One region of the Priestia sp. RMT2NF4 genome, then DNA from elsewhere that is predicted to be linked to it. Evidence: riboswitches for the same ligand, from Rfam matches in the RefSeq annotation. Region 1 holds a riboswitch; the other holds the start of a gene.
The links. Region 1 has a riboswitch for glycine ahead of gcvT (glycine cleavage system aminomethyltransferase GcvT). Riboswitches for the same ligand answer to the same signal wherever they lie in the genome.
Positions count from the first base shown of each region.

Region 1 (8,005 bases):
ATTCGTTTAGCGCTTAAAGTTCCATTCATCCGATCCGTACTTTGTGCGCGCTAGTTCTTCTACATATGCTTCCTCTTCTTCAGATAGTGTATACGGTTCTAAATCGATATCAAGAGCAGAAGCAAATCCTTTATAAAACGCTTCTTTTGCTTCTTCGATAGAAATTTTGCGGCCCGCAATTGCATTGATGGCTACCGCTTTAGAACGAAATGCGCGCTGCATTCTTTCTTTCACGCGGTCATTTGGATAATTAAACACGCTGAATAATTTATCTTCATCAATCTCTAACAGAATAGAGCCGTGCTGTAGAATAACTCCTTTTTGTCTAGTTTGGGCACTTCCAGCAATTTTGCGGCCCTCTACAACAAGTTCATACCAAGAAGGAGCATCAAAGCACACGGACGAACGAGGGTTTTTTAAGCTATTTTTTTCTTCTTCTGAACGAGGAATAGCAAAATAAGCCTCGAGCCCTAACGAACGAAATCCTTCCAGTAAACCTTCAGAGATGACGCGATATGCCTCTGTAACTGTCTTAGGCATATTAGGATACTCTTCAGATACAATGACGCTGTAAGTAAGCTCTTCATCATGAAGCACGCCCCTGCCGCCCGTTGGACGTCTCACAAAGCCTAATCCTAATTCTTTTACTTTATCAAAGTTAATTTCTTTTTCAGCTTTTTGAAAATAACCGATTGACAGCGTTGGAGGGTTCCATCCGTAAAAACGAATCGTAGGTGGAATTTCTCCTTTACTATGCCATTCTAATAACGCTTCATCTAACGCCATATTGTAATAAGGCGAACGGTTGTTGGAATCAATAAATCTCCACTTTGCTTTCATCTACCTCATCCTCAGCTATATGTAATATAAAAATAAATCCGTTTTTTAGTCTACCAAAAGATTGAGCTAAGGAAAAGCAAAGAGCAACATAAAACTGCGAATTCAAATGTGGTAGTTTTTTCATTTTGGGGAAGAAATCCGCTAGATTCAAGGCAAAATCGCTTTACTTCTAATTTCATTCACTTATATAATAAGAGTATGGATTTTGTCGAAGAAAGGAAGAATCAGCATGTCACCAATTACAGCAGTACTCATTTTACTTGGAGTAATCATCATATACTCTGTCGTTATGTTCTTTATCCAACGTCGCATTATGAAAACGTTAACTGAAGAAGAATTCCGCAGCGGCTACCGCAAGGCACAGCTAGTTGATATTCGCGAACCGAATGAATTCGAAAACGGACATATTTTAGGCGCACGAAATATTCCTCTTTCACAGTTCCGTATGCGCATTAAAGAATTTCGTCCAGATCAGCCTGTGTACATCTATTGTCAAAGCGGAATGCGCACAGGACGTGCAGCACAAATGCTTCGTCGCCACGGTGTTAAAGAAATCTATGATTTAAAAGGCGGCTTCAAAATGTGGAACGGTAAAGTAAAAAAGAAAAAATAATGGTATGTATATAGAAAAACCTCGCCTTTGGGCGAGGTTTTTTGTTAGACGTTTTGAACAGCCTGTTCTTTCTGATAGCGAAGAACTGGTTTTCTCGCTGCCAGCGTTTCGTCAAGGCGCTTCACAACCGTTGTATGCGGAGCTTCCTGTACGAGTTCAGGCGTCTCTTCTGCTTCTTTTGCAATTTGAATCATCGCATCGATAAACGCATCTAGCGTTTCTTTCGACTCCGTTTCCGTTGGTTCGATCATCATGCACTCTTCTACGATAAGAGGAAAGTAGATAGTCGGCGGATGATAGCCAAAATCAAGCAGTCGTTTCGCGATATCCAATGTGCGCACGCCAAGCTTTTTCTGACGTTTTCCTGATAAAACAAATTCGTGCTTACAGTGACGGTCAAACGGCAGCTCATAGTGTTCTGCTAAACGACGCATCATATAGTTGGCATTTAGCACAGCGTTTTCCGTTACGGCTTTTAAGCCGTCTGGACCCATTGAACGAATATACGTATAAGCTCGAACGTTGATACCGAAGTTGCCGTAAAACGGCTTTACGCGTCCAATTGACTGAGGACGGTTATAGTCAAAGTGATAGCCTTGTTCTGTTTTCACAAGCACTGGTTTAGGCAGATACGGAATTAAATCTGCTTTTACCCCTACCGGACCAGAACCAGGACCGCCGCCTCCATGAGGACCTGTAAAGGTTTTATGAAGATTTAAATGAACAACGTCAAACCCCATATCTCCAGGACGAGCTTTGCTTAATACTGCGTTTAAATTTGCACCATCATAATAAAGTTTTCCACCTGCTGCGTGAACAATTTCAGCCATTTCTAAAATATCTTCTTCAAATAACCCTAGGGTATTTGGGTTTGTTAACATTAAAGCGGCTGTATCTTCTCCCACTACGCGGCGTAAATCCTCTAAGTCCACTAAACCATGTTCATTTGATTTTACCGTTACCGTTTCAAATCCCGCAACTGTTGCCGAAGCAGGGTTCGTTCCGTGAGCTGAGTCTGGAACAATGACTTTTGTTCGCTGCGTCTCACCATTTGCTTCATGATAGGCACGAATCATCATAAGCCCGGTCCACTCGCCATGAGCACCCGCTGCTGGCTGAAGTGTTACTTCATCCATTCCCGTAATTTCTGTTAAATGCTCTTGTAAATCATATAAAAGTTCGAGAGCACCTTGAACCGTTTGCTCATCTTGAAGCGGATGAATATGCGCTAACCCAGCAATGCGTGCTGCTTGTTCATTCACTTTTGGATTATATTTCATCGTACATGAACCAAGCGGATAAAACCCTGAGTCCACTCCGTGATTTCGTTTTGAAAGCGCGGTGTAATGACGCATAATATCGAGTTCTGATACTTCAGGAAGCTCAGGAGCTTCGGTACGGACATACGCTTTTCCAAGCAGCTCTTCAGCATTTACTTGCGGAACATCTAACTCCGGCAATGAATAGCCGATTCGCCCTTCTTTACTGCTTTCAAAAATAAGTGATTGATTTTGATTAAGCATGAAGATCCCCCAATTCATTTACAAGTTGGTCAATTTCCTCTTTTGTACGGAGTTCTGTAAAAGCAAGCAGCATGTGATTTTCAAGCGCTTGGTTATCACGGCTAAGATCATAACCGCCAATTATTTTTGATGCTAATAAATGATTGTTTGCTTCTGTTACCGAAACAGGAAGCTTCACGACTAGTTCGTTAAAAAACGGTCCTTCAAATGCTACATTTACCCCTTTTGCCTTTAACGCTTCATATGCATAATGCGTTTTTGATAAGTTTTGCAGCGCCATTTCTTTTACACCTTGCTTGCCTAAAGCTGTCATTGCAACTGATGCTGCTAAAGCATTTAACGCTTGATTTGAACAAATGTTAGACGTCGCTTTATCGCGGCGTATATGCTGCTCACGCGCTTGAAGGGTTAAAACAAACCCTCGCTTACCGTTTTCATCGACCGTTTGCCCTACTAATCGTCCTGGAATTTTTCGCATAAGCTTAGACGTAGTTGCAAAGTATCCGCAGTGCGGGCCTCCAAATTGACTTGGAATACCAAATGGCTGTGCATCTCCAATGACAATATCAGCTCCAAATTCTCCAGGAGGCGTAAGTAAACCTAATGATAAAGGATTGCTTGAAACCACAAACATACATTTTTCTTGATGAGTAATTTCTTCAATTTCTTTTAACGGCTCGATTTGTCCGTAGAAATTTGGATACTGGACAATAACAGCTGCCACGTCACTTCCCATCTCTTTTTCTAATGCAATCATATCTGTTACGCCGTCTGCTGCAGGGATTTCTACCACTTCAATATATTGACCCTTCGCATACGTTTTTAACACATCTTTTGACTCAGGGTGAACGGCCGCAGAGACAAGTACTTTTTTCTTTTTCGTTTGACCCGCACTGAGCATAGCGGCTTCTGCTAAAGCAGTTCCTCCGTCATACATAGAAGAATTGGCCACGTCCATCCCCGTTAACTCACAAATCATTGTTTGAAATTCAAAGATGGCCTGAAGTTCTCCTTGAGAAATTTCTGGCTGATACGGAGTATAGGCAGTATAAAATTCCGAACGAGAAATAACATGGTCAACAATAACCGGCATGTAATGATCGTAAACTCCCGCTCCTAAAAAAGAAGAATATTCTTTCAAATGAGCATTTTTTGCAGCCATATTATTTAATTCTTTTAACAGCTGAGGCTCTGAAGCCGCTTTTTTAATATTGTATTCTCCTTGAAAACGAACGCGCTGCGGAATATCTGAAAATAAATCATCAACGGATGAAACACCAATTGCTGCTAACATTTGCTGCTGATCTTGTTCTGTCATTGGTAAATAGCGATGTAACATGTTAAATTCCTCCCCAAAGCTTACTTTGAACGTTTATAAAAAGGTGTTGAAACCACTTTTGCTTTTAAGCGTTTTTTCCGAACCTGCACTTCCACTTCTTGACCAAGCTCTGTATACTCTGCTGATAATAGCGCTAAACCGATGTTTTTCTTTAATGTCGGTGACTGTGTACCTGTTGTCACAAATCCAATTTGTTCTTCATCTGCAAATACTTCGTAACCGTGTCTTGGTATACCTTTATCAATCATTTCAATTCCTACCAGCTTACGAGGTGCCCCGCTTTCACGCTGTTCTTTTAACACTTCTTTTCCAATAAAGCTGTCTTTGTTCGTTTTTACTGCAAATCCAATTCGAGCTTCAATTGGCGTAATATCTTTTGAAAGCTCTTGGCCATATAAAGCCAAAGTAGCTTCAAAACGAAGCGTATCGCGAGCGCCTAGTCCGCAAGGCAACACACCGTCCTCACTTCCTGCTTCTAAAATAGCCGTCCACAAGTGAGAGGCGTCAGCTGAAGAACAATAAATTTCAAAACCATCTTCTCCGGTATATCCAGTACGTGAAACGAGAGCTTTTACATTCGCTACTTCTACATCATCAGCAAATGTAAATGGCTTTAATGAAGCTAAATTTTTATTCGTTAACGTTTGTAAAACTTTTTCTGCTAAAGGACCTTGTAATGCTAGCTGCGCAGTTTCATCAGATTGATTAACGAGCGTTACATCTCCTTGTTTGTGAGACACAAGCCACTCATAGTCTTTTTGAATATTAGCAGCGTTTACGACCAGCAAATACTCTTGATCTGCTTTTTTGTAAATCAGCAAATCATCTACCGTGCCTCCGTCTTCATAACACATAGCCGTATACTGCGCTTTTCCATCTACAAGGGTAGAAACGTCATTTGTCATCGTATGCTGAAGAAAAGCTAAGCTATCAGCTCCTGTCACAAGAATTTCTCCCATATGAGAGACATCAAAAAGACCTGCCTTTGTACGTACAGCTTCATGCTCTTCTTTAATAGAAGAAAATTGAACGGGAAGAGCCCATCCTCCAAAATCAATTGTTTTGGCACCATATCTTTGATAGGTATCATAAAGCGGCGTTTTGTGTAATTCTGTTGTCATATTTATGTCCTCCTCTTTTTCACGTGAAACTTTTCATAACGGGGAGTTTTCAAATAGTGTGGGGATCACTATGTATCCAAGCAAAAAAGGACAGAAAACCCCCTACTGTATTTAGTAGGAAGTCTCTGTCCTTTTCACCTGAAAGTTTACCTATAAACGAATAGGTTTGCCTCGTGGGTGGTCTATAAACGCATAGACACTCTCCAGAGCTGCGTCAAACAAGAGTCTTTTTGCCTGAGAGATTCACAATTTTATTGCTTGCTCCTTCGGCGCTACATTCAAGTAGTCTCTCCCCGTGTCGTCATTCGCTTCTATAAAGTTGGTAAAGTTGGGCATACTACTGAAAGATGTATCTATCTCTATTCACACAATCATTTGTAAAGTGCTAATCTATTTTCTTTTTCAAATTTTCTAAATATATTTTTATCCTACCTGATTCTTATCATTTGTTCAATAAAAATTTTTTACAAAGGAGCATTTTTATCATGAAAGTGAAATTAAACATCGATGAAACATGGGAAGCAGCCTTCTCAACTAAATTGGAGCAAGACGGCCCTTGGTCTGCATGGGATTTGTATAAACTTGCCTATGAAATAGAAGACCAAACGCTTATCTCAGAATTTGAAGGACTACAAAGCCCAAAACATCTAGCCGATTTAACGCCGCTTCCTCATCAGCTCGAAGTAGCCAAACAAGTAGTCGAAACAATGAATGGGAAAGCCATTTTAGCAGATGAAGTAGGACTAGGGAAAACGATTGAAGCAGGGTTAATTTTGAAGGAATATATGATTCGCGGGCTTGTTAAAAAAGTTCTCATTTTAGTTCCAGCTTCGCTTGTTTCACAGTGGGCTATGGAATTGAATCAAAAATTTTATATTCCCGCGGTCCCTCAAAGAAAATCATATGTGTGGGATCAGTGTGACATCGTTGTATCTTCAATTGATACAGCAAAACGTTCCCCTCATCGAGAAATTGTGCTAGAACAAGACTACGACCTCATCATCATTGATGAAGCTCATAAACTTAAAAACAACAAAACAAAAAACTATGAATTTGTTCAAAGCCTGAAAAAGAAATTTTGTCTGTTGCTAACCGCAACACCGATTCAAAATCGAATTGAAGAAATTTTCAACTTAGTCTCTCTTTTAAAGCCTGGCCATCTCGGCAATAAAGACTATTTCGAAGAGTTATTTTCTGCTAAAAAACGCTCTTTGCAAAACGATGAGCACTTAAAAGAGCTTGTTAACAAAGTTATGATTCGAAATCGCCGCCATGATACTGGTATCGAATGGACGAAGCGAATTGTTCAAACCATTCCTGTTGAATTTTCACCGAAAGAACGCGAGCTATACGATGCGATTACGTCTTTTAAAGGAAACGGACTGCACCCTTCAAGTGCTTTTTCAATTTTAACCCTGCAGCGAGAGGCCTGCAGCAGCCGTGAAGCGGTGTATATGACATTAAAAAACATGCTGGAACGTCAGGAAGATCAAAACAGCGCATTAACGGAACATATGATTACTCCGTTAATGCAACTACTTCAGCAAGTGCCGCAAAATGCAAAAGCAGAAAAAGTTCTGGAGCTCGTTCAAAAAATTGATGACAAAGTTATTATTTTCACTGAGTACAGAGCAACTCAACTGTACTTACAGTGGTATTTAAAACAGCATGGAATTACCTCTGTACCGTTTAGAGGAGGATTTAAGCGAGGTAAAAAAGACTGGATGAAGCAGCTTTTTGAAAGCCACGCGCAAGTATTTATTGCCACTGAAGCGGGCGGAGAAGGAATCAACCTTCAGTTTTGTCATCATATTATTAACTATGATCTACCGTGGAATCCAATGCGTCTAGAACAGCGAATTGGAAGGGTACATCGTTTAGGTCAAAAACATGATGTTCACATTTACAATTTAGCGATTCAACATACGGTCGAAGAACATATTTTAAAATTGTTATACGAAAAAATAAACCTTTTTGAACGAGTTGTTGGAGAGTTAGATGATATTTTAACAAAGCTTGATTTAAAAAATATCGAAGAGCATATTCAAGATATTTTATTTCATTCACGGAGTGAAGGAGAAATAAAAATCAAAATGGAGAACTTGACGTCTATTATTCAATACGAAGACAGCGAGGAGGATCAGCATGCAGCAAACTGATATTCATCAATTTTTAAAGCGTTACTTTCTAGCTAATAATTGTTCTATTGTCACAGAAACACCATCTTATCTAACGGTTCAATTAACAATCGAACTTGACAAAGAGTTGATGAATCGTCCATTTTATTGGCATTATGTTGAAAAGACAGGCGGAGAAGCAAATCCTGCTTCACTCACTTTCATTACAGACCCCGCGTTTGAAGACGATTCTGTTCAAGGAGAACGAATTCATTTTGGCTCACCTAGGCTGCATCAAATTTTCGCTTCTACTCAAAAGCTAGGCGGGTTTATTCATCTGTATGAACAAGTTTCATCAGCTCAGCCAACAAATCAGCCTTTACACCCTTGGCTTGCGTTAAATATTAAAGTCTCATACAAATGCGACCGTAAAAAGGATGAGCTCTTGTCGC
Region 1 is NZ_JBLQZO010000002.1:822,125-830,129, forward strand. It holds gene ACMX9J_RS13395 (lipoate--protein ligase family protein) at 7-840, opposite strand; gene ACMX9J_RS13400 (rhodanese-like domain-containing protein) at 1,070-1,453, shown strand; gene gcvPB (aminomethyl-transferring glycine dehydrogenase subunit GcvPB) at 1,498-2,976, opposite strand; gene gcvPA (aminomethyl-transferring glycine dehydrogenase subunit GcvPA) at 2,969-4,315, opposite strand; gene gcvT (glycine cleavage system aminomethyltransferase GcvT) at 4,336-5,436, opposite strand; glycine riboswitch at 5,649-5,741, opposite strand; gene ACMX9J_RS13420 (DEAD/DEAH box helicase) at 5,922-7,595, shown strand; gene ACMX9J_RS13425 (YqhG family protein) at 7,582-8,005, shown strand, end outside.

Region 2 (8,005 bases), on a different contig from region 1:
GATATGTATATTACCGCTTTCATAACTTGAAATGACAGTGGGTAATTTTTATGTAAATTTTCTGAAAAAATGTGAATAATGTGGATAAAGTTGTGAATATCCTATACAATTCAGCAGTTAACTTCTTGTTAACCTGTGGATATCTTCTTTAGCACTTTCGTTTGTTTTAGTAACATGAAAGCTTTTGATATATTATAAGTATAATAATAAAAAGTAGGGGAACTTCCCCTACTTTTTTATGATTGGAAACAATATATCCACACTTGTTCCTTGATTTAACTGACTAGAAAATGTCATCTGCGCATGATGAGCTTTAATAATCCGATAGCTGACCATCAGCCCTAAACCTGTACCTTTTTCTTTTGTACTATAAAAAGGCTCACCTATCTTCGCTAACCGTTCAGGAGGAATACCTTGCCCTTCATCAGCAAGCTGCAGCCAAAGGTGGTTTTCTTTTGCTTTAATCGTAATATGAATACCCCCTCCTTCAGGCATTGCTTCGATAGAGTTTTTAATAATATTAATAAATACTTGTTTTAACTGATTTTTATCTCCATATACCTGCGGTAATTGCTCATCCCTTTCAAATATGAAAGCTACCTTTTTTTCTACTGCTTCAGGTTCAAGAAGCGAGCACACTTCTTGAACAAGCGCTTGCATATTCAAGGGTTCAACATTCATAACCTGAGGTTTTCCTAACATCAAAAATTCTTCTACGATTCCATTCATTCGTTCTAATTCAGTTTCCATGATATCTATATACAAAGCATCTTTGGGATTTTGTTCTTTTAATAAGTGAACAAAACCTTTTAAAGAAGTCAAAGGATTTTTGATCTCGTGAGCAACTCCAGCTGCAAGTTCTCCTACAACGGCAAGCTTCTCAGAAGTTCTAAGCTTCTCTTCTGCTTTTTTACGCTCCGTAATATCTGTCGATACGCACAGCATTTGAATCACTTCCTGTTTTTCATTCATAATAGGAAGTTTTGCTGTTTCGACCCAGCGCCGGTTTCCTTTCGAATCTTTAAACTGTTCTTCTAATACCATCCCTTTTTGCGTACAGTTTGAAAACGTCCCTTTATATAAAAGATCTGATTGAAGGTTGAATTGATATTTATCAATTGGTTGTCCAATCAAGTCATCAGATTTTTCACCTAGCAGCATCGCAAAAGATTCATTAACAAGAATGAACTCCCTTTTTTGATTAATGGCATAAATATAGCTTGGATTAATGTCAATGACTTGTCTTAAAAACGTTTTTTGTTCCTGCAGCTGATTTTCTTTTTGCTGTAAATTTGCTTTAGAATGGCGTATATAGCTAATCATTTCATTAAACTGTTTAGATAAAGTACCGATTTCCCCCCGCTCAATTTCTCGTTCCGGAATTTTTTGATTAAAATTCCCGCGCGCTACTTGTCCCGCCAATTCATATAGTTTACGAATAGGATTCACAATTTGCCTTGCATATAACGCAGTAAAAAAAGAAAGCAGTAAAATTGTAATACCTGAAACGGTCCAAAGCGTTTTTTCAAACGTTTCATAAGGCCTGTAAATTTCTTCAACGGGTAATTCAGCGACAATTCCCCAATCCAAAACAGGAATATATTCAAATGACGCAAAGAAGTACTTACCTTCGGTGTTCACAACGCGCTGATATCCTGATTTATGATTCATCGTTTCCTGAACGATTTCATTTTCCCTGGCATTTTCACCGATTCTCTGTTTCTCAGGGTGTGAAATAATTCTACCATTGCGGTCTACAATAAACGTATAGCCGTTCTCTCCTATATCGAACGTTTGAAAAATGGATTGAAAGCTTTTATTTTCTTCAATGCGCAGCGCTAAATTTATAACTTTTTTTACATTTTGCTGCTCATCCAAAATAGGAATTGCCATCACCACAATGTAATGCTTTGTGTCTGCTGAAACGACATCGCTTAAATATATTTTTTTAGTTCGCAGCGCTTCTTGAAAATATTTTCTTTTACTTAAGTTCACGTGCTTCATACTCTTTAAATCATCTGGGTAATAATGCTCCACATACCCTTTTGTATTAAAAATGGTTCCGCTATCGATATACGGTGAAATATTAACTATTTTCTGCAGTTCTTTGTCTATCTCTTGTTCATCATCTGATAAAAAAATAGGATCTTGCTGTACCTCGTCGCCCAAGCTCCAAATATCTTTAATAACGATGTTAATTTGCTCTTTCATTCTCTTGACGGTTTTATCAGTTACCTGTCGATATTGATCTTGAGAAATATTAGGCAGCATCACTCTTGAAACTATAAACATTAGCGTCAGTACGGTACAAATAAGAAGCACATTAATCGTGAAGATTTTCCAAAACGTATGAGATTTAAACCATTTCATGTTTGTTCACCTTAATTCAATGAAGTCTACCTCCATTGTACTGCAAAATGAAAACTTTTCCATGTAAATGATAGAATTCCACCTTTAGACATAGAAGAAAAGCATTTGGTTCTACATTACTATCAGAAAACTATGAGCTTTTTCACTGTATTTTCTGCTAAAACTTTTTTAGGGTTCTTATATAAACTTTGCTTACTGCATTTTCTTCATACAGTAGAAATCAATTATTTATCTTCCAATAAAAAGACCCCATCACGAAATGATGAGGTCACCCATTTACTATTTCTTCTTCCTTCTAGCCCCGTAAAAACCAAATAAGAGAATAAACCAAACGGGTGTCAACAATAAGGCTGGGCGCGTCGCATCAGAAAACAGCATAATAATAAGAATCACTGCAAACAACGCTAGCACAACATAGTTTATAAATGGTGTTAACGGTGCTTTGAATGTTGATGCTGCATGCAGCTGTGGACGCGTTTTTTTATATCTTAGATGGCAAATCAAAATGATACTCCACACCCAAATGAAACAAATAGCGCTGATGGTTGTTACGATGCCAAAAGCTTGATCTGGTATCAGTTTGCTTAACAAAGCTCCCGCCGAGATAACCAGCGTAGATACAAACAATCCGTTGCTTGGTACGTGGTTTTTGTTCAGTTTTGCAAACGTAGATGGCCCTTGGTCATTTTTACTTAAGTTATATAAGATACGGCTTGTTGAAAACATTCCGCTATTACAAGCAGAAGCGGCTGAAGTTAATACAACAAAATTAATAATTCCAGCAGCAAGCGGAATTCCGACTAAACTAAAGGTTTTAACAAATGGGCTTTCTGCTGCATTCAATTCCATCCACGGGTTAATAAATAAAAGGACGATAAGCGCTCCAACATAGAAAAATAAGATTCGCAGCGGAATTTTATTAATGGCCGATGGAATATTTTTTTGGGGATTTGATGTTTCCGCTGCCGATACCCCTACCAATTCAACCCCGACGTATGCGAAAATAACCATTTGGAATGAAAGTAAGAAACCTGAAACACCGTTTGGAAACAGTCCTCCATGATTCCAAAGATTTTGAACCGTAACGGATCCTGCATCTGTTTTAAATCCGATTACCAGTAAAATAACGCCAATAACAATTAACGCAAGAATCGTAATAACCTTTATTAAAGCAAACCAAAACTCTAATTCTCCAAATAATTTTACGGTTAATAAGTTAAGTCCTAATAAAATGATTACACAAATAAGTGCAGGAATCCACTGAGGAATATTGAACCAATATTTCACATATACGCCAACGGCAATCACATCAGCCATAGCTGTCATGATCCAGCAAAACCAGTACGTCCACCCTGTGACAAATGAAGCCCATGGTCCAAGATACTCTTCAGCAATATCTGTTAACGATTGATAACCTGCTTTAGACAGCAGTAGTTCTCCTAGCGCTCTCATCACAAAGAAAAGCGCAATACCCACAATTAAATAAGCAAAGATGATAGAGGGACCTGCAAGCTGTATGGCTTTACCAGAACCTAAAAATAATCCCGTCCCAATGGTTCCTCCAATCGCGATTAGCTGAACATGACGATTGGATAAATCCCTCTTTAATTCTCGTTGTTCCAACTCTAACTCCTCCTAACAATAAAACCTTTGATGCGATCGTGCGGACTACAAAATAAAGTCCAATAAAAAAAGAGATTGGATGCGCTCCAATCTCATGGTCATAAGAATAACAAATATTATGGTACATGCTACCAATTAGTAACATACCAAATAAATATCCGGTACTCTTCTGTCCTTTTGCCTGAGATTGTGAACCCTTCGGCGTCGCGAAACTATCGCGATCTCTCCAGAAGCTGCTCCTGCTATAGTGTGATCCATAGCAATCATAGCTTTCTACGTATTAAATTTTTCGATTAAGATAATGACTGTCGAATAGTTGTTTATTCTAATACCAGTTGGATGCTTTGTCAACAAGAAAGATGACTTTCATTTATTTACCTTCTTCGAAAGAAGGTAATGAAACAGGTTCAATCGTCAACTTAGTATCCTTTTCTACATGCTACCTGAGTCCCTGCGGAAACCTAAATACGTTAAATGGATCGTACTTTTTATTTACTCTTTCTAATCTCTCTGCGTTGTCTCCAAAATACTCATACTCGTAGTTTCTAAGGTTGCTGATAGGGAAATTCACATAGGAGCCTTTCGTAATACGTTTAATATATTGAAATCGCTTATACAGCCACTCTCTGTTTGCTCGTGCAAACGCATCGTCTGTCCATACAGATTGAAAGCCCAGGATATATCTAGCGTTTCTGTAAAAGAAGGCCGTTTCTCTGTTACCAACACTGCGAATTTCTCCTCCTAGTGCATAAAAAGAAATCGCGGCGTAAACGGAACCTTCTGCTGGACGCTGTATGAGATCTGCAAGATTTTCAAGCTCGCCAACTGAATAACTTCTTTGCACAAATCTTCCCGTTGACTTAAATTTTTCAGACGGAGGATAGGTTGCTTCTATCTTTTGTACCGCTTCAAGAAAAGATAATGACTCTAGCTCGACTCGGAACCCCTCCACCTCTGCAAAAGGCTGCAAGATCTTTCGAGCTCTTTCTGGAGATCCGTAAAAGAAGCCGTTCGCAAATATGCCCAATCCTTCTCCTTCTGCATTATAAAAACTGGCAACTAGCGTCATACGTTTGTCCAATTCAGGCAGCCAGCTTTGCCATATATTCATCACTTGTACCTGTTTTTCTCTTGTAGTACCTACATAAAAGAAGCGAACAAGCGTCACAGAGCTGTTCGTCGGTTTTGGAAGCTGAAACGTCATGCTTGCCACAACGCCAAAATTACCGCCACCAGAACCTCGGCATGCCCAAAAAAGATCCGCGTTACACGATTGGTTTGCTTTAATAATCTTTCCTTCATAATTGACCAACTCTAGCTCTATCAAGCTGTCACAGCCTAATCCGTAAAGTCTGCTCGAAAGCCCCCAGCCTCCTCCGAGCGTAAAGCCAGACACCCCAACAGTCGGACACGTTCCTCCTGGAAACACATATCCGTTCGAACCGATAAAATCATACACTTCCGTATTCTTTGCTCCTCCCTCCATCTTTAAGATGTTCCGTTTCCTATCCAATTTCAACCCGTTTAACCGACTGATATCAATGACTAATACACAGTCACCCGTAGAATACCCTTCATAATGATGACCGCCAGATCGAATGCGAATGTCTACACGATGCTTGCGCGCCCATTGAATTGCATTTACAACATCCTGCTTTTTTTCACAGTACACAATCACAAGCGGAAATTTATCAATAGCACGATTCCACTCCTGACGAGCTTCCTCATAAATGGGGTCTTTCGGCGTTACCACTTTACCCGTAAGCCCTTTCAAAAACATTGAGTCCATTTGACCTCTGCCCCTCTGTATATACTTTTTATCAGTTTTATTACTATAGTATTCTTGGAGTGGTTGAGGGTGTGGGTTTTCAAGACTAGATTGGCGTTTATCATCTCTATAAAAAATGAAATTTCAGTTCATTTACTGAAATATAAGTACTAATAAAACTTCTTTTCGGTGCTCCAATGCTTTCTAAAACCTAACTTTCCAATAATTCAAATTAGATATATTAGAATATTTTTTCTTCCAACAAGAGTCCAATTCAAATAAAAAAAGAGCAGAACCAAATCTGCCCTTTACTCTTCATCTATTTATTTCTTTAACGTCAAACTCACCACATTCTCCACGTGCGCTGTATGAGGGAACATATCAACAGGCTGAATGTAATCAACGTTATAAGCCTTCGACAGCTGCTGCACATCTTTGGCTAATGTGGATGGATTACAAGATACGTAAACCACTTTCTTTGGCTTTACTTGTAAAATTGTTTTTAGAAGCTTGTCATCACAGCCTGTTCGCGGCGGGTCAACGACGATAACGTCTGGCTTCCAGCCTTCTTTTACCCACTGCGGCATCCATTTTTCAGCCGGACCTGTTACGTACGTGGCATGCTCAAATCCATGATCTTTGGCATTTTTTCGCGCGTCTACAATGGATTCTTCAATCGTGTCCATTCCGCGAATTTCTTTGGCATCTTTAGCAAGCCATAAGCCAATTGTCCCTACTCCGCAGTAAGCATCTACGATTTTTTCACTGCCTGTTAGCGCAGCTGCTTTTTTTACTTCTTCATATAGCTTCACCGTTTGGAGAGGATTCAGTTGGAAAAATGCACGCGCTGAAAGTTCGAATGAGATATCACCTAACGTTTCTTGAATCACCGACTTTCCAGCAAGTGTAAACGTTTCGTCTCCAAAAATAAGCGATGTTTTTTGACCGTTTACGTTTTGTACGAGTGATTTCACTTCCGGTAGGCGGCGCTGAATTTCTTTCATCAGCAGCTCTTTTTTCGGAATTTCTTTTTTAGCCGTAATCAAGACAATTTGAACTTCACCCGTTTCAAACCCTACTCGAGATACAATGGTACGCACAATTCCACGGCGTTTACGCTCATTGTAGATAGGAATTTGAAGGTCTTGTAAAATTCGTTTTATTTCTTTTGTCACGTGATTTGTAGCTTTATGCTGAATGGGACAGTTTTCAATATCAATCAAGCGGTGAGAATTCAGTCCATACAAACCAGCAATGACTTTTTGTTTGTCCACGCCGACTTGAAACTGAGATTTATTACGGTAGCGCCACGGATCTTCCATACCAATCGTTTGGCGAGTTTTTTCCTCTACTTTTTTTAATGAACTGTGACGTTCGAACGCTTGCAGAACAATATCCCGCTTGGATTCTAGCTGACCTTCATAAGATAAGTGCTGAAGCTGGCAGCCTCCGCACTGGTCGTAAATCGGACAGGGTGCTTCTACGCGATGAGGAGATTTTTTGCGAATTCGCTTGATTTTCCCTTCGGCAAACTTATGCTGAACATTTGTTGCTTCTACAACCACTTCTTCATTCGGTAATGCTCCCGGTACAAAGACGACTTGGCGCTTAAAATAGCCTACGCCTTCTCCATTAATACCGAGTCTTTTTATCGTCAACGGAAACGTTTGTCCTTTTTGAACTTTCATTTCAGTTTTGGGTTTATTCATGAGACCAACTCCGATTAGTTTAAATTCTTTATATAGTTATTAACGGTCTTTAGCTGCTTAAAACTTATTGGACCGTATCGCTTTAAAAAAGACATCAACGCATATTATAACACTTCAACAGCAAAAAACCGACAGAAGAAATATTCCCGTCGGTTTTTATCTTTATTTCGTTTTAGAAGGACTTTTCTTCATTTGTTTGCGTTCGTTCATTAAATCATCAATGCTTTTAAACGTATAGCCCTGCTTTTTTAAATCCACAATCGCTTGATCTAACGCATCTGCGTTATCCTTTGAAACGGTATGCAGAAGCATGATCGCACCTGGATGTATTTGAGTCATCATATTGTCGTATGAGTAGCGCCAGCCTTTTTGTTCATTCACTTTCCAGTCAACGAATGCTAGTGACCAAAATACGTTCGTATAGCCTTCTTGCTTTGAAAGAGCTAGCGTTCGTTCGCTAAATACACCTCTAGGTGAGCGGAGATACTTCATTTCATCACGACCGGTAATATTCTTGTATTCATCTTTTACTTTT
Region 2 is NZ_JBLQZO010000010.1:22,085-30,089, forward strand. It holds gene ACMX9J_RS25005 (PAS domain-containing sensor histidine kinase) at 229-2,370, opposite strand; gene ACMX9J_RS25010 (amino acid permease) at 2,650-3,993, opposite strand; glycine riboswitch at 4,153-4,233, opposite strand; gene ACMX9J_RS25015 (FAD-binding oxidoreductase) at 4,433-5,782, opposite strand; gene rlmD (23S rRNA (uracil(1939)-C(5))-methyltransferase RlmD) at 6,085-7,470, opposite strand; gene pdaA (delta-lactam-biosynthetic de-N-acetylase) at 7,633-8,005, opposite strand, start outside.
Region 2: linked by a shared signal. The riboswitch ahead of ACMX9J_RS25010 (amino acid permease) and the one ahead of gcvT (glycine cleavage system aminomethyltransferase GcvT) in region 1 are both predicted to bind glycine.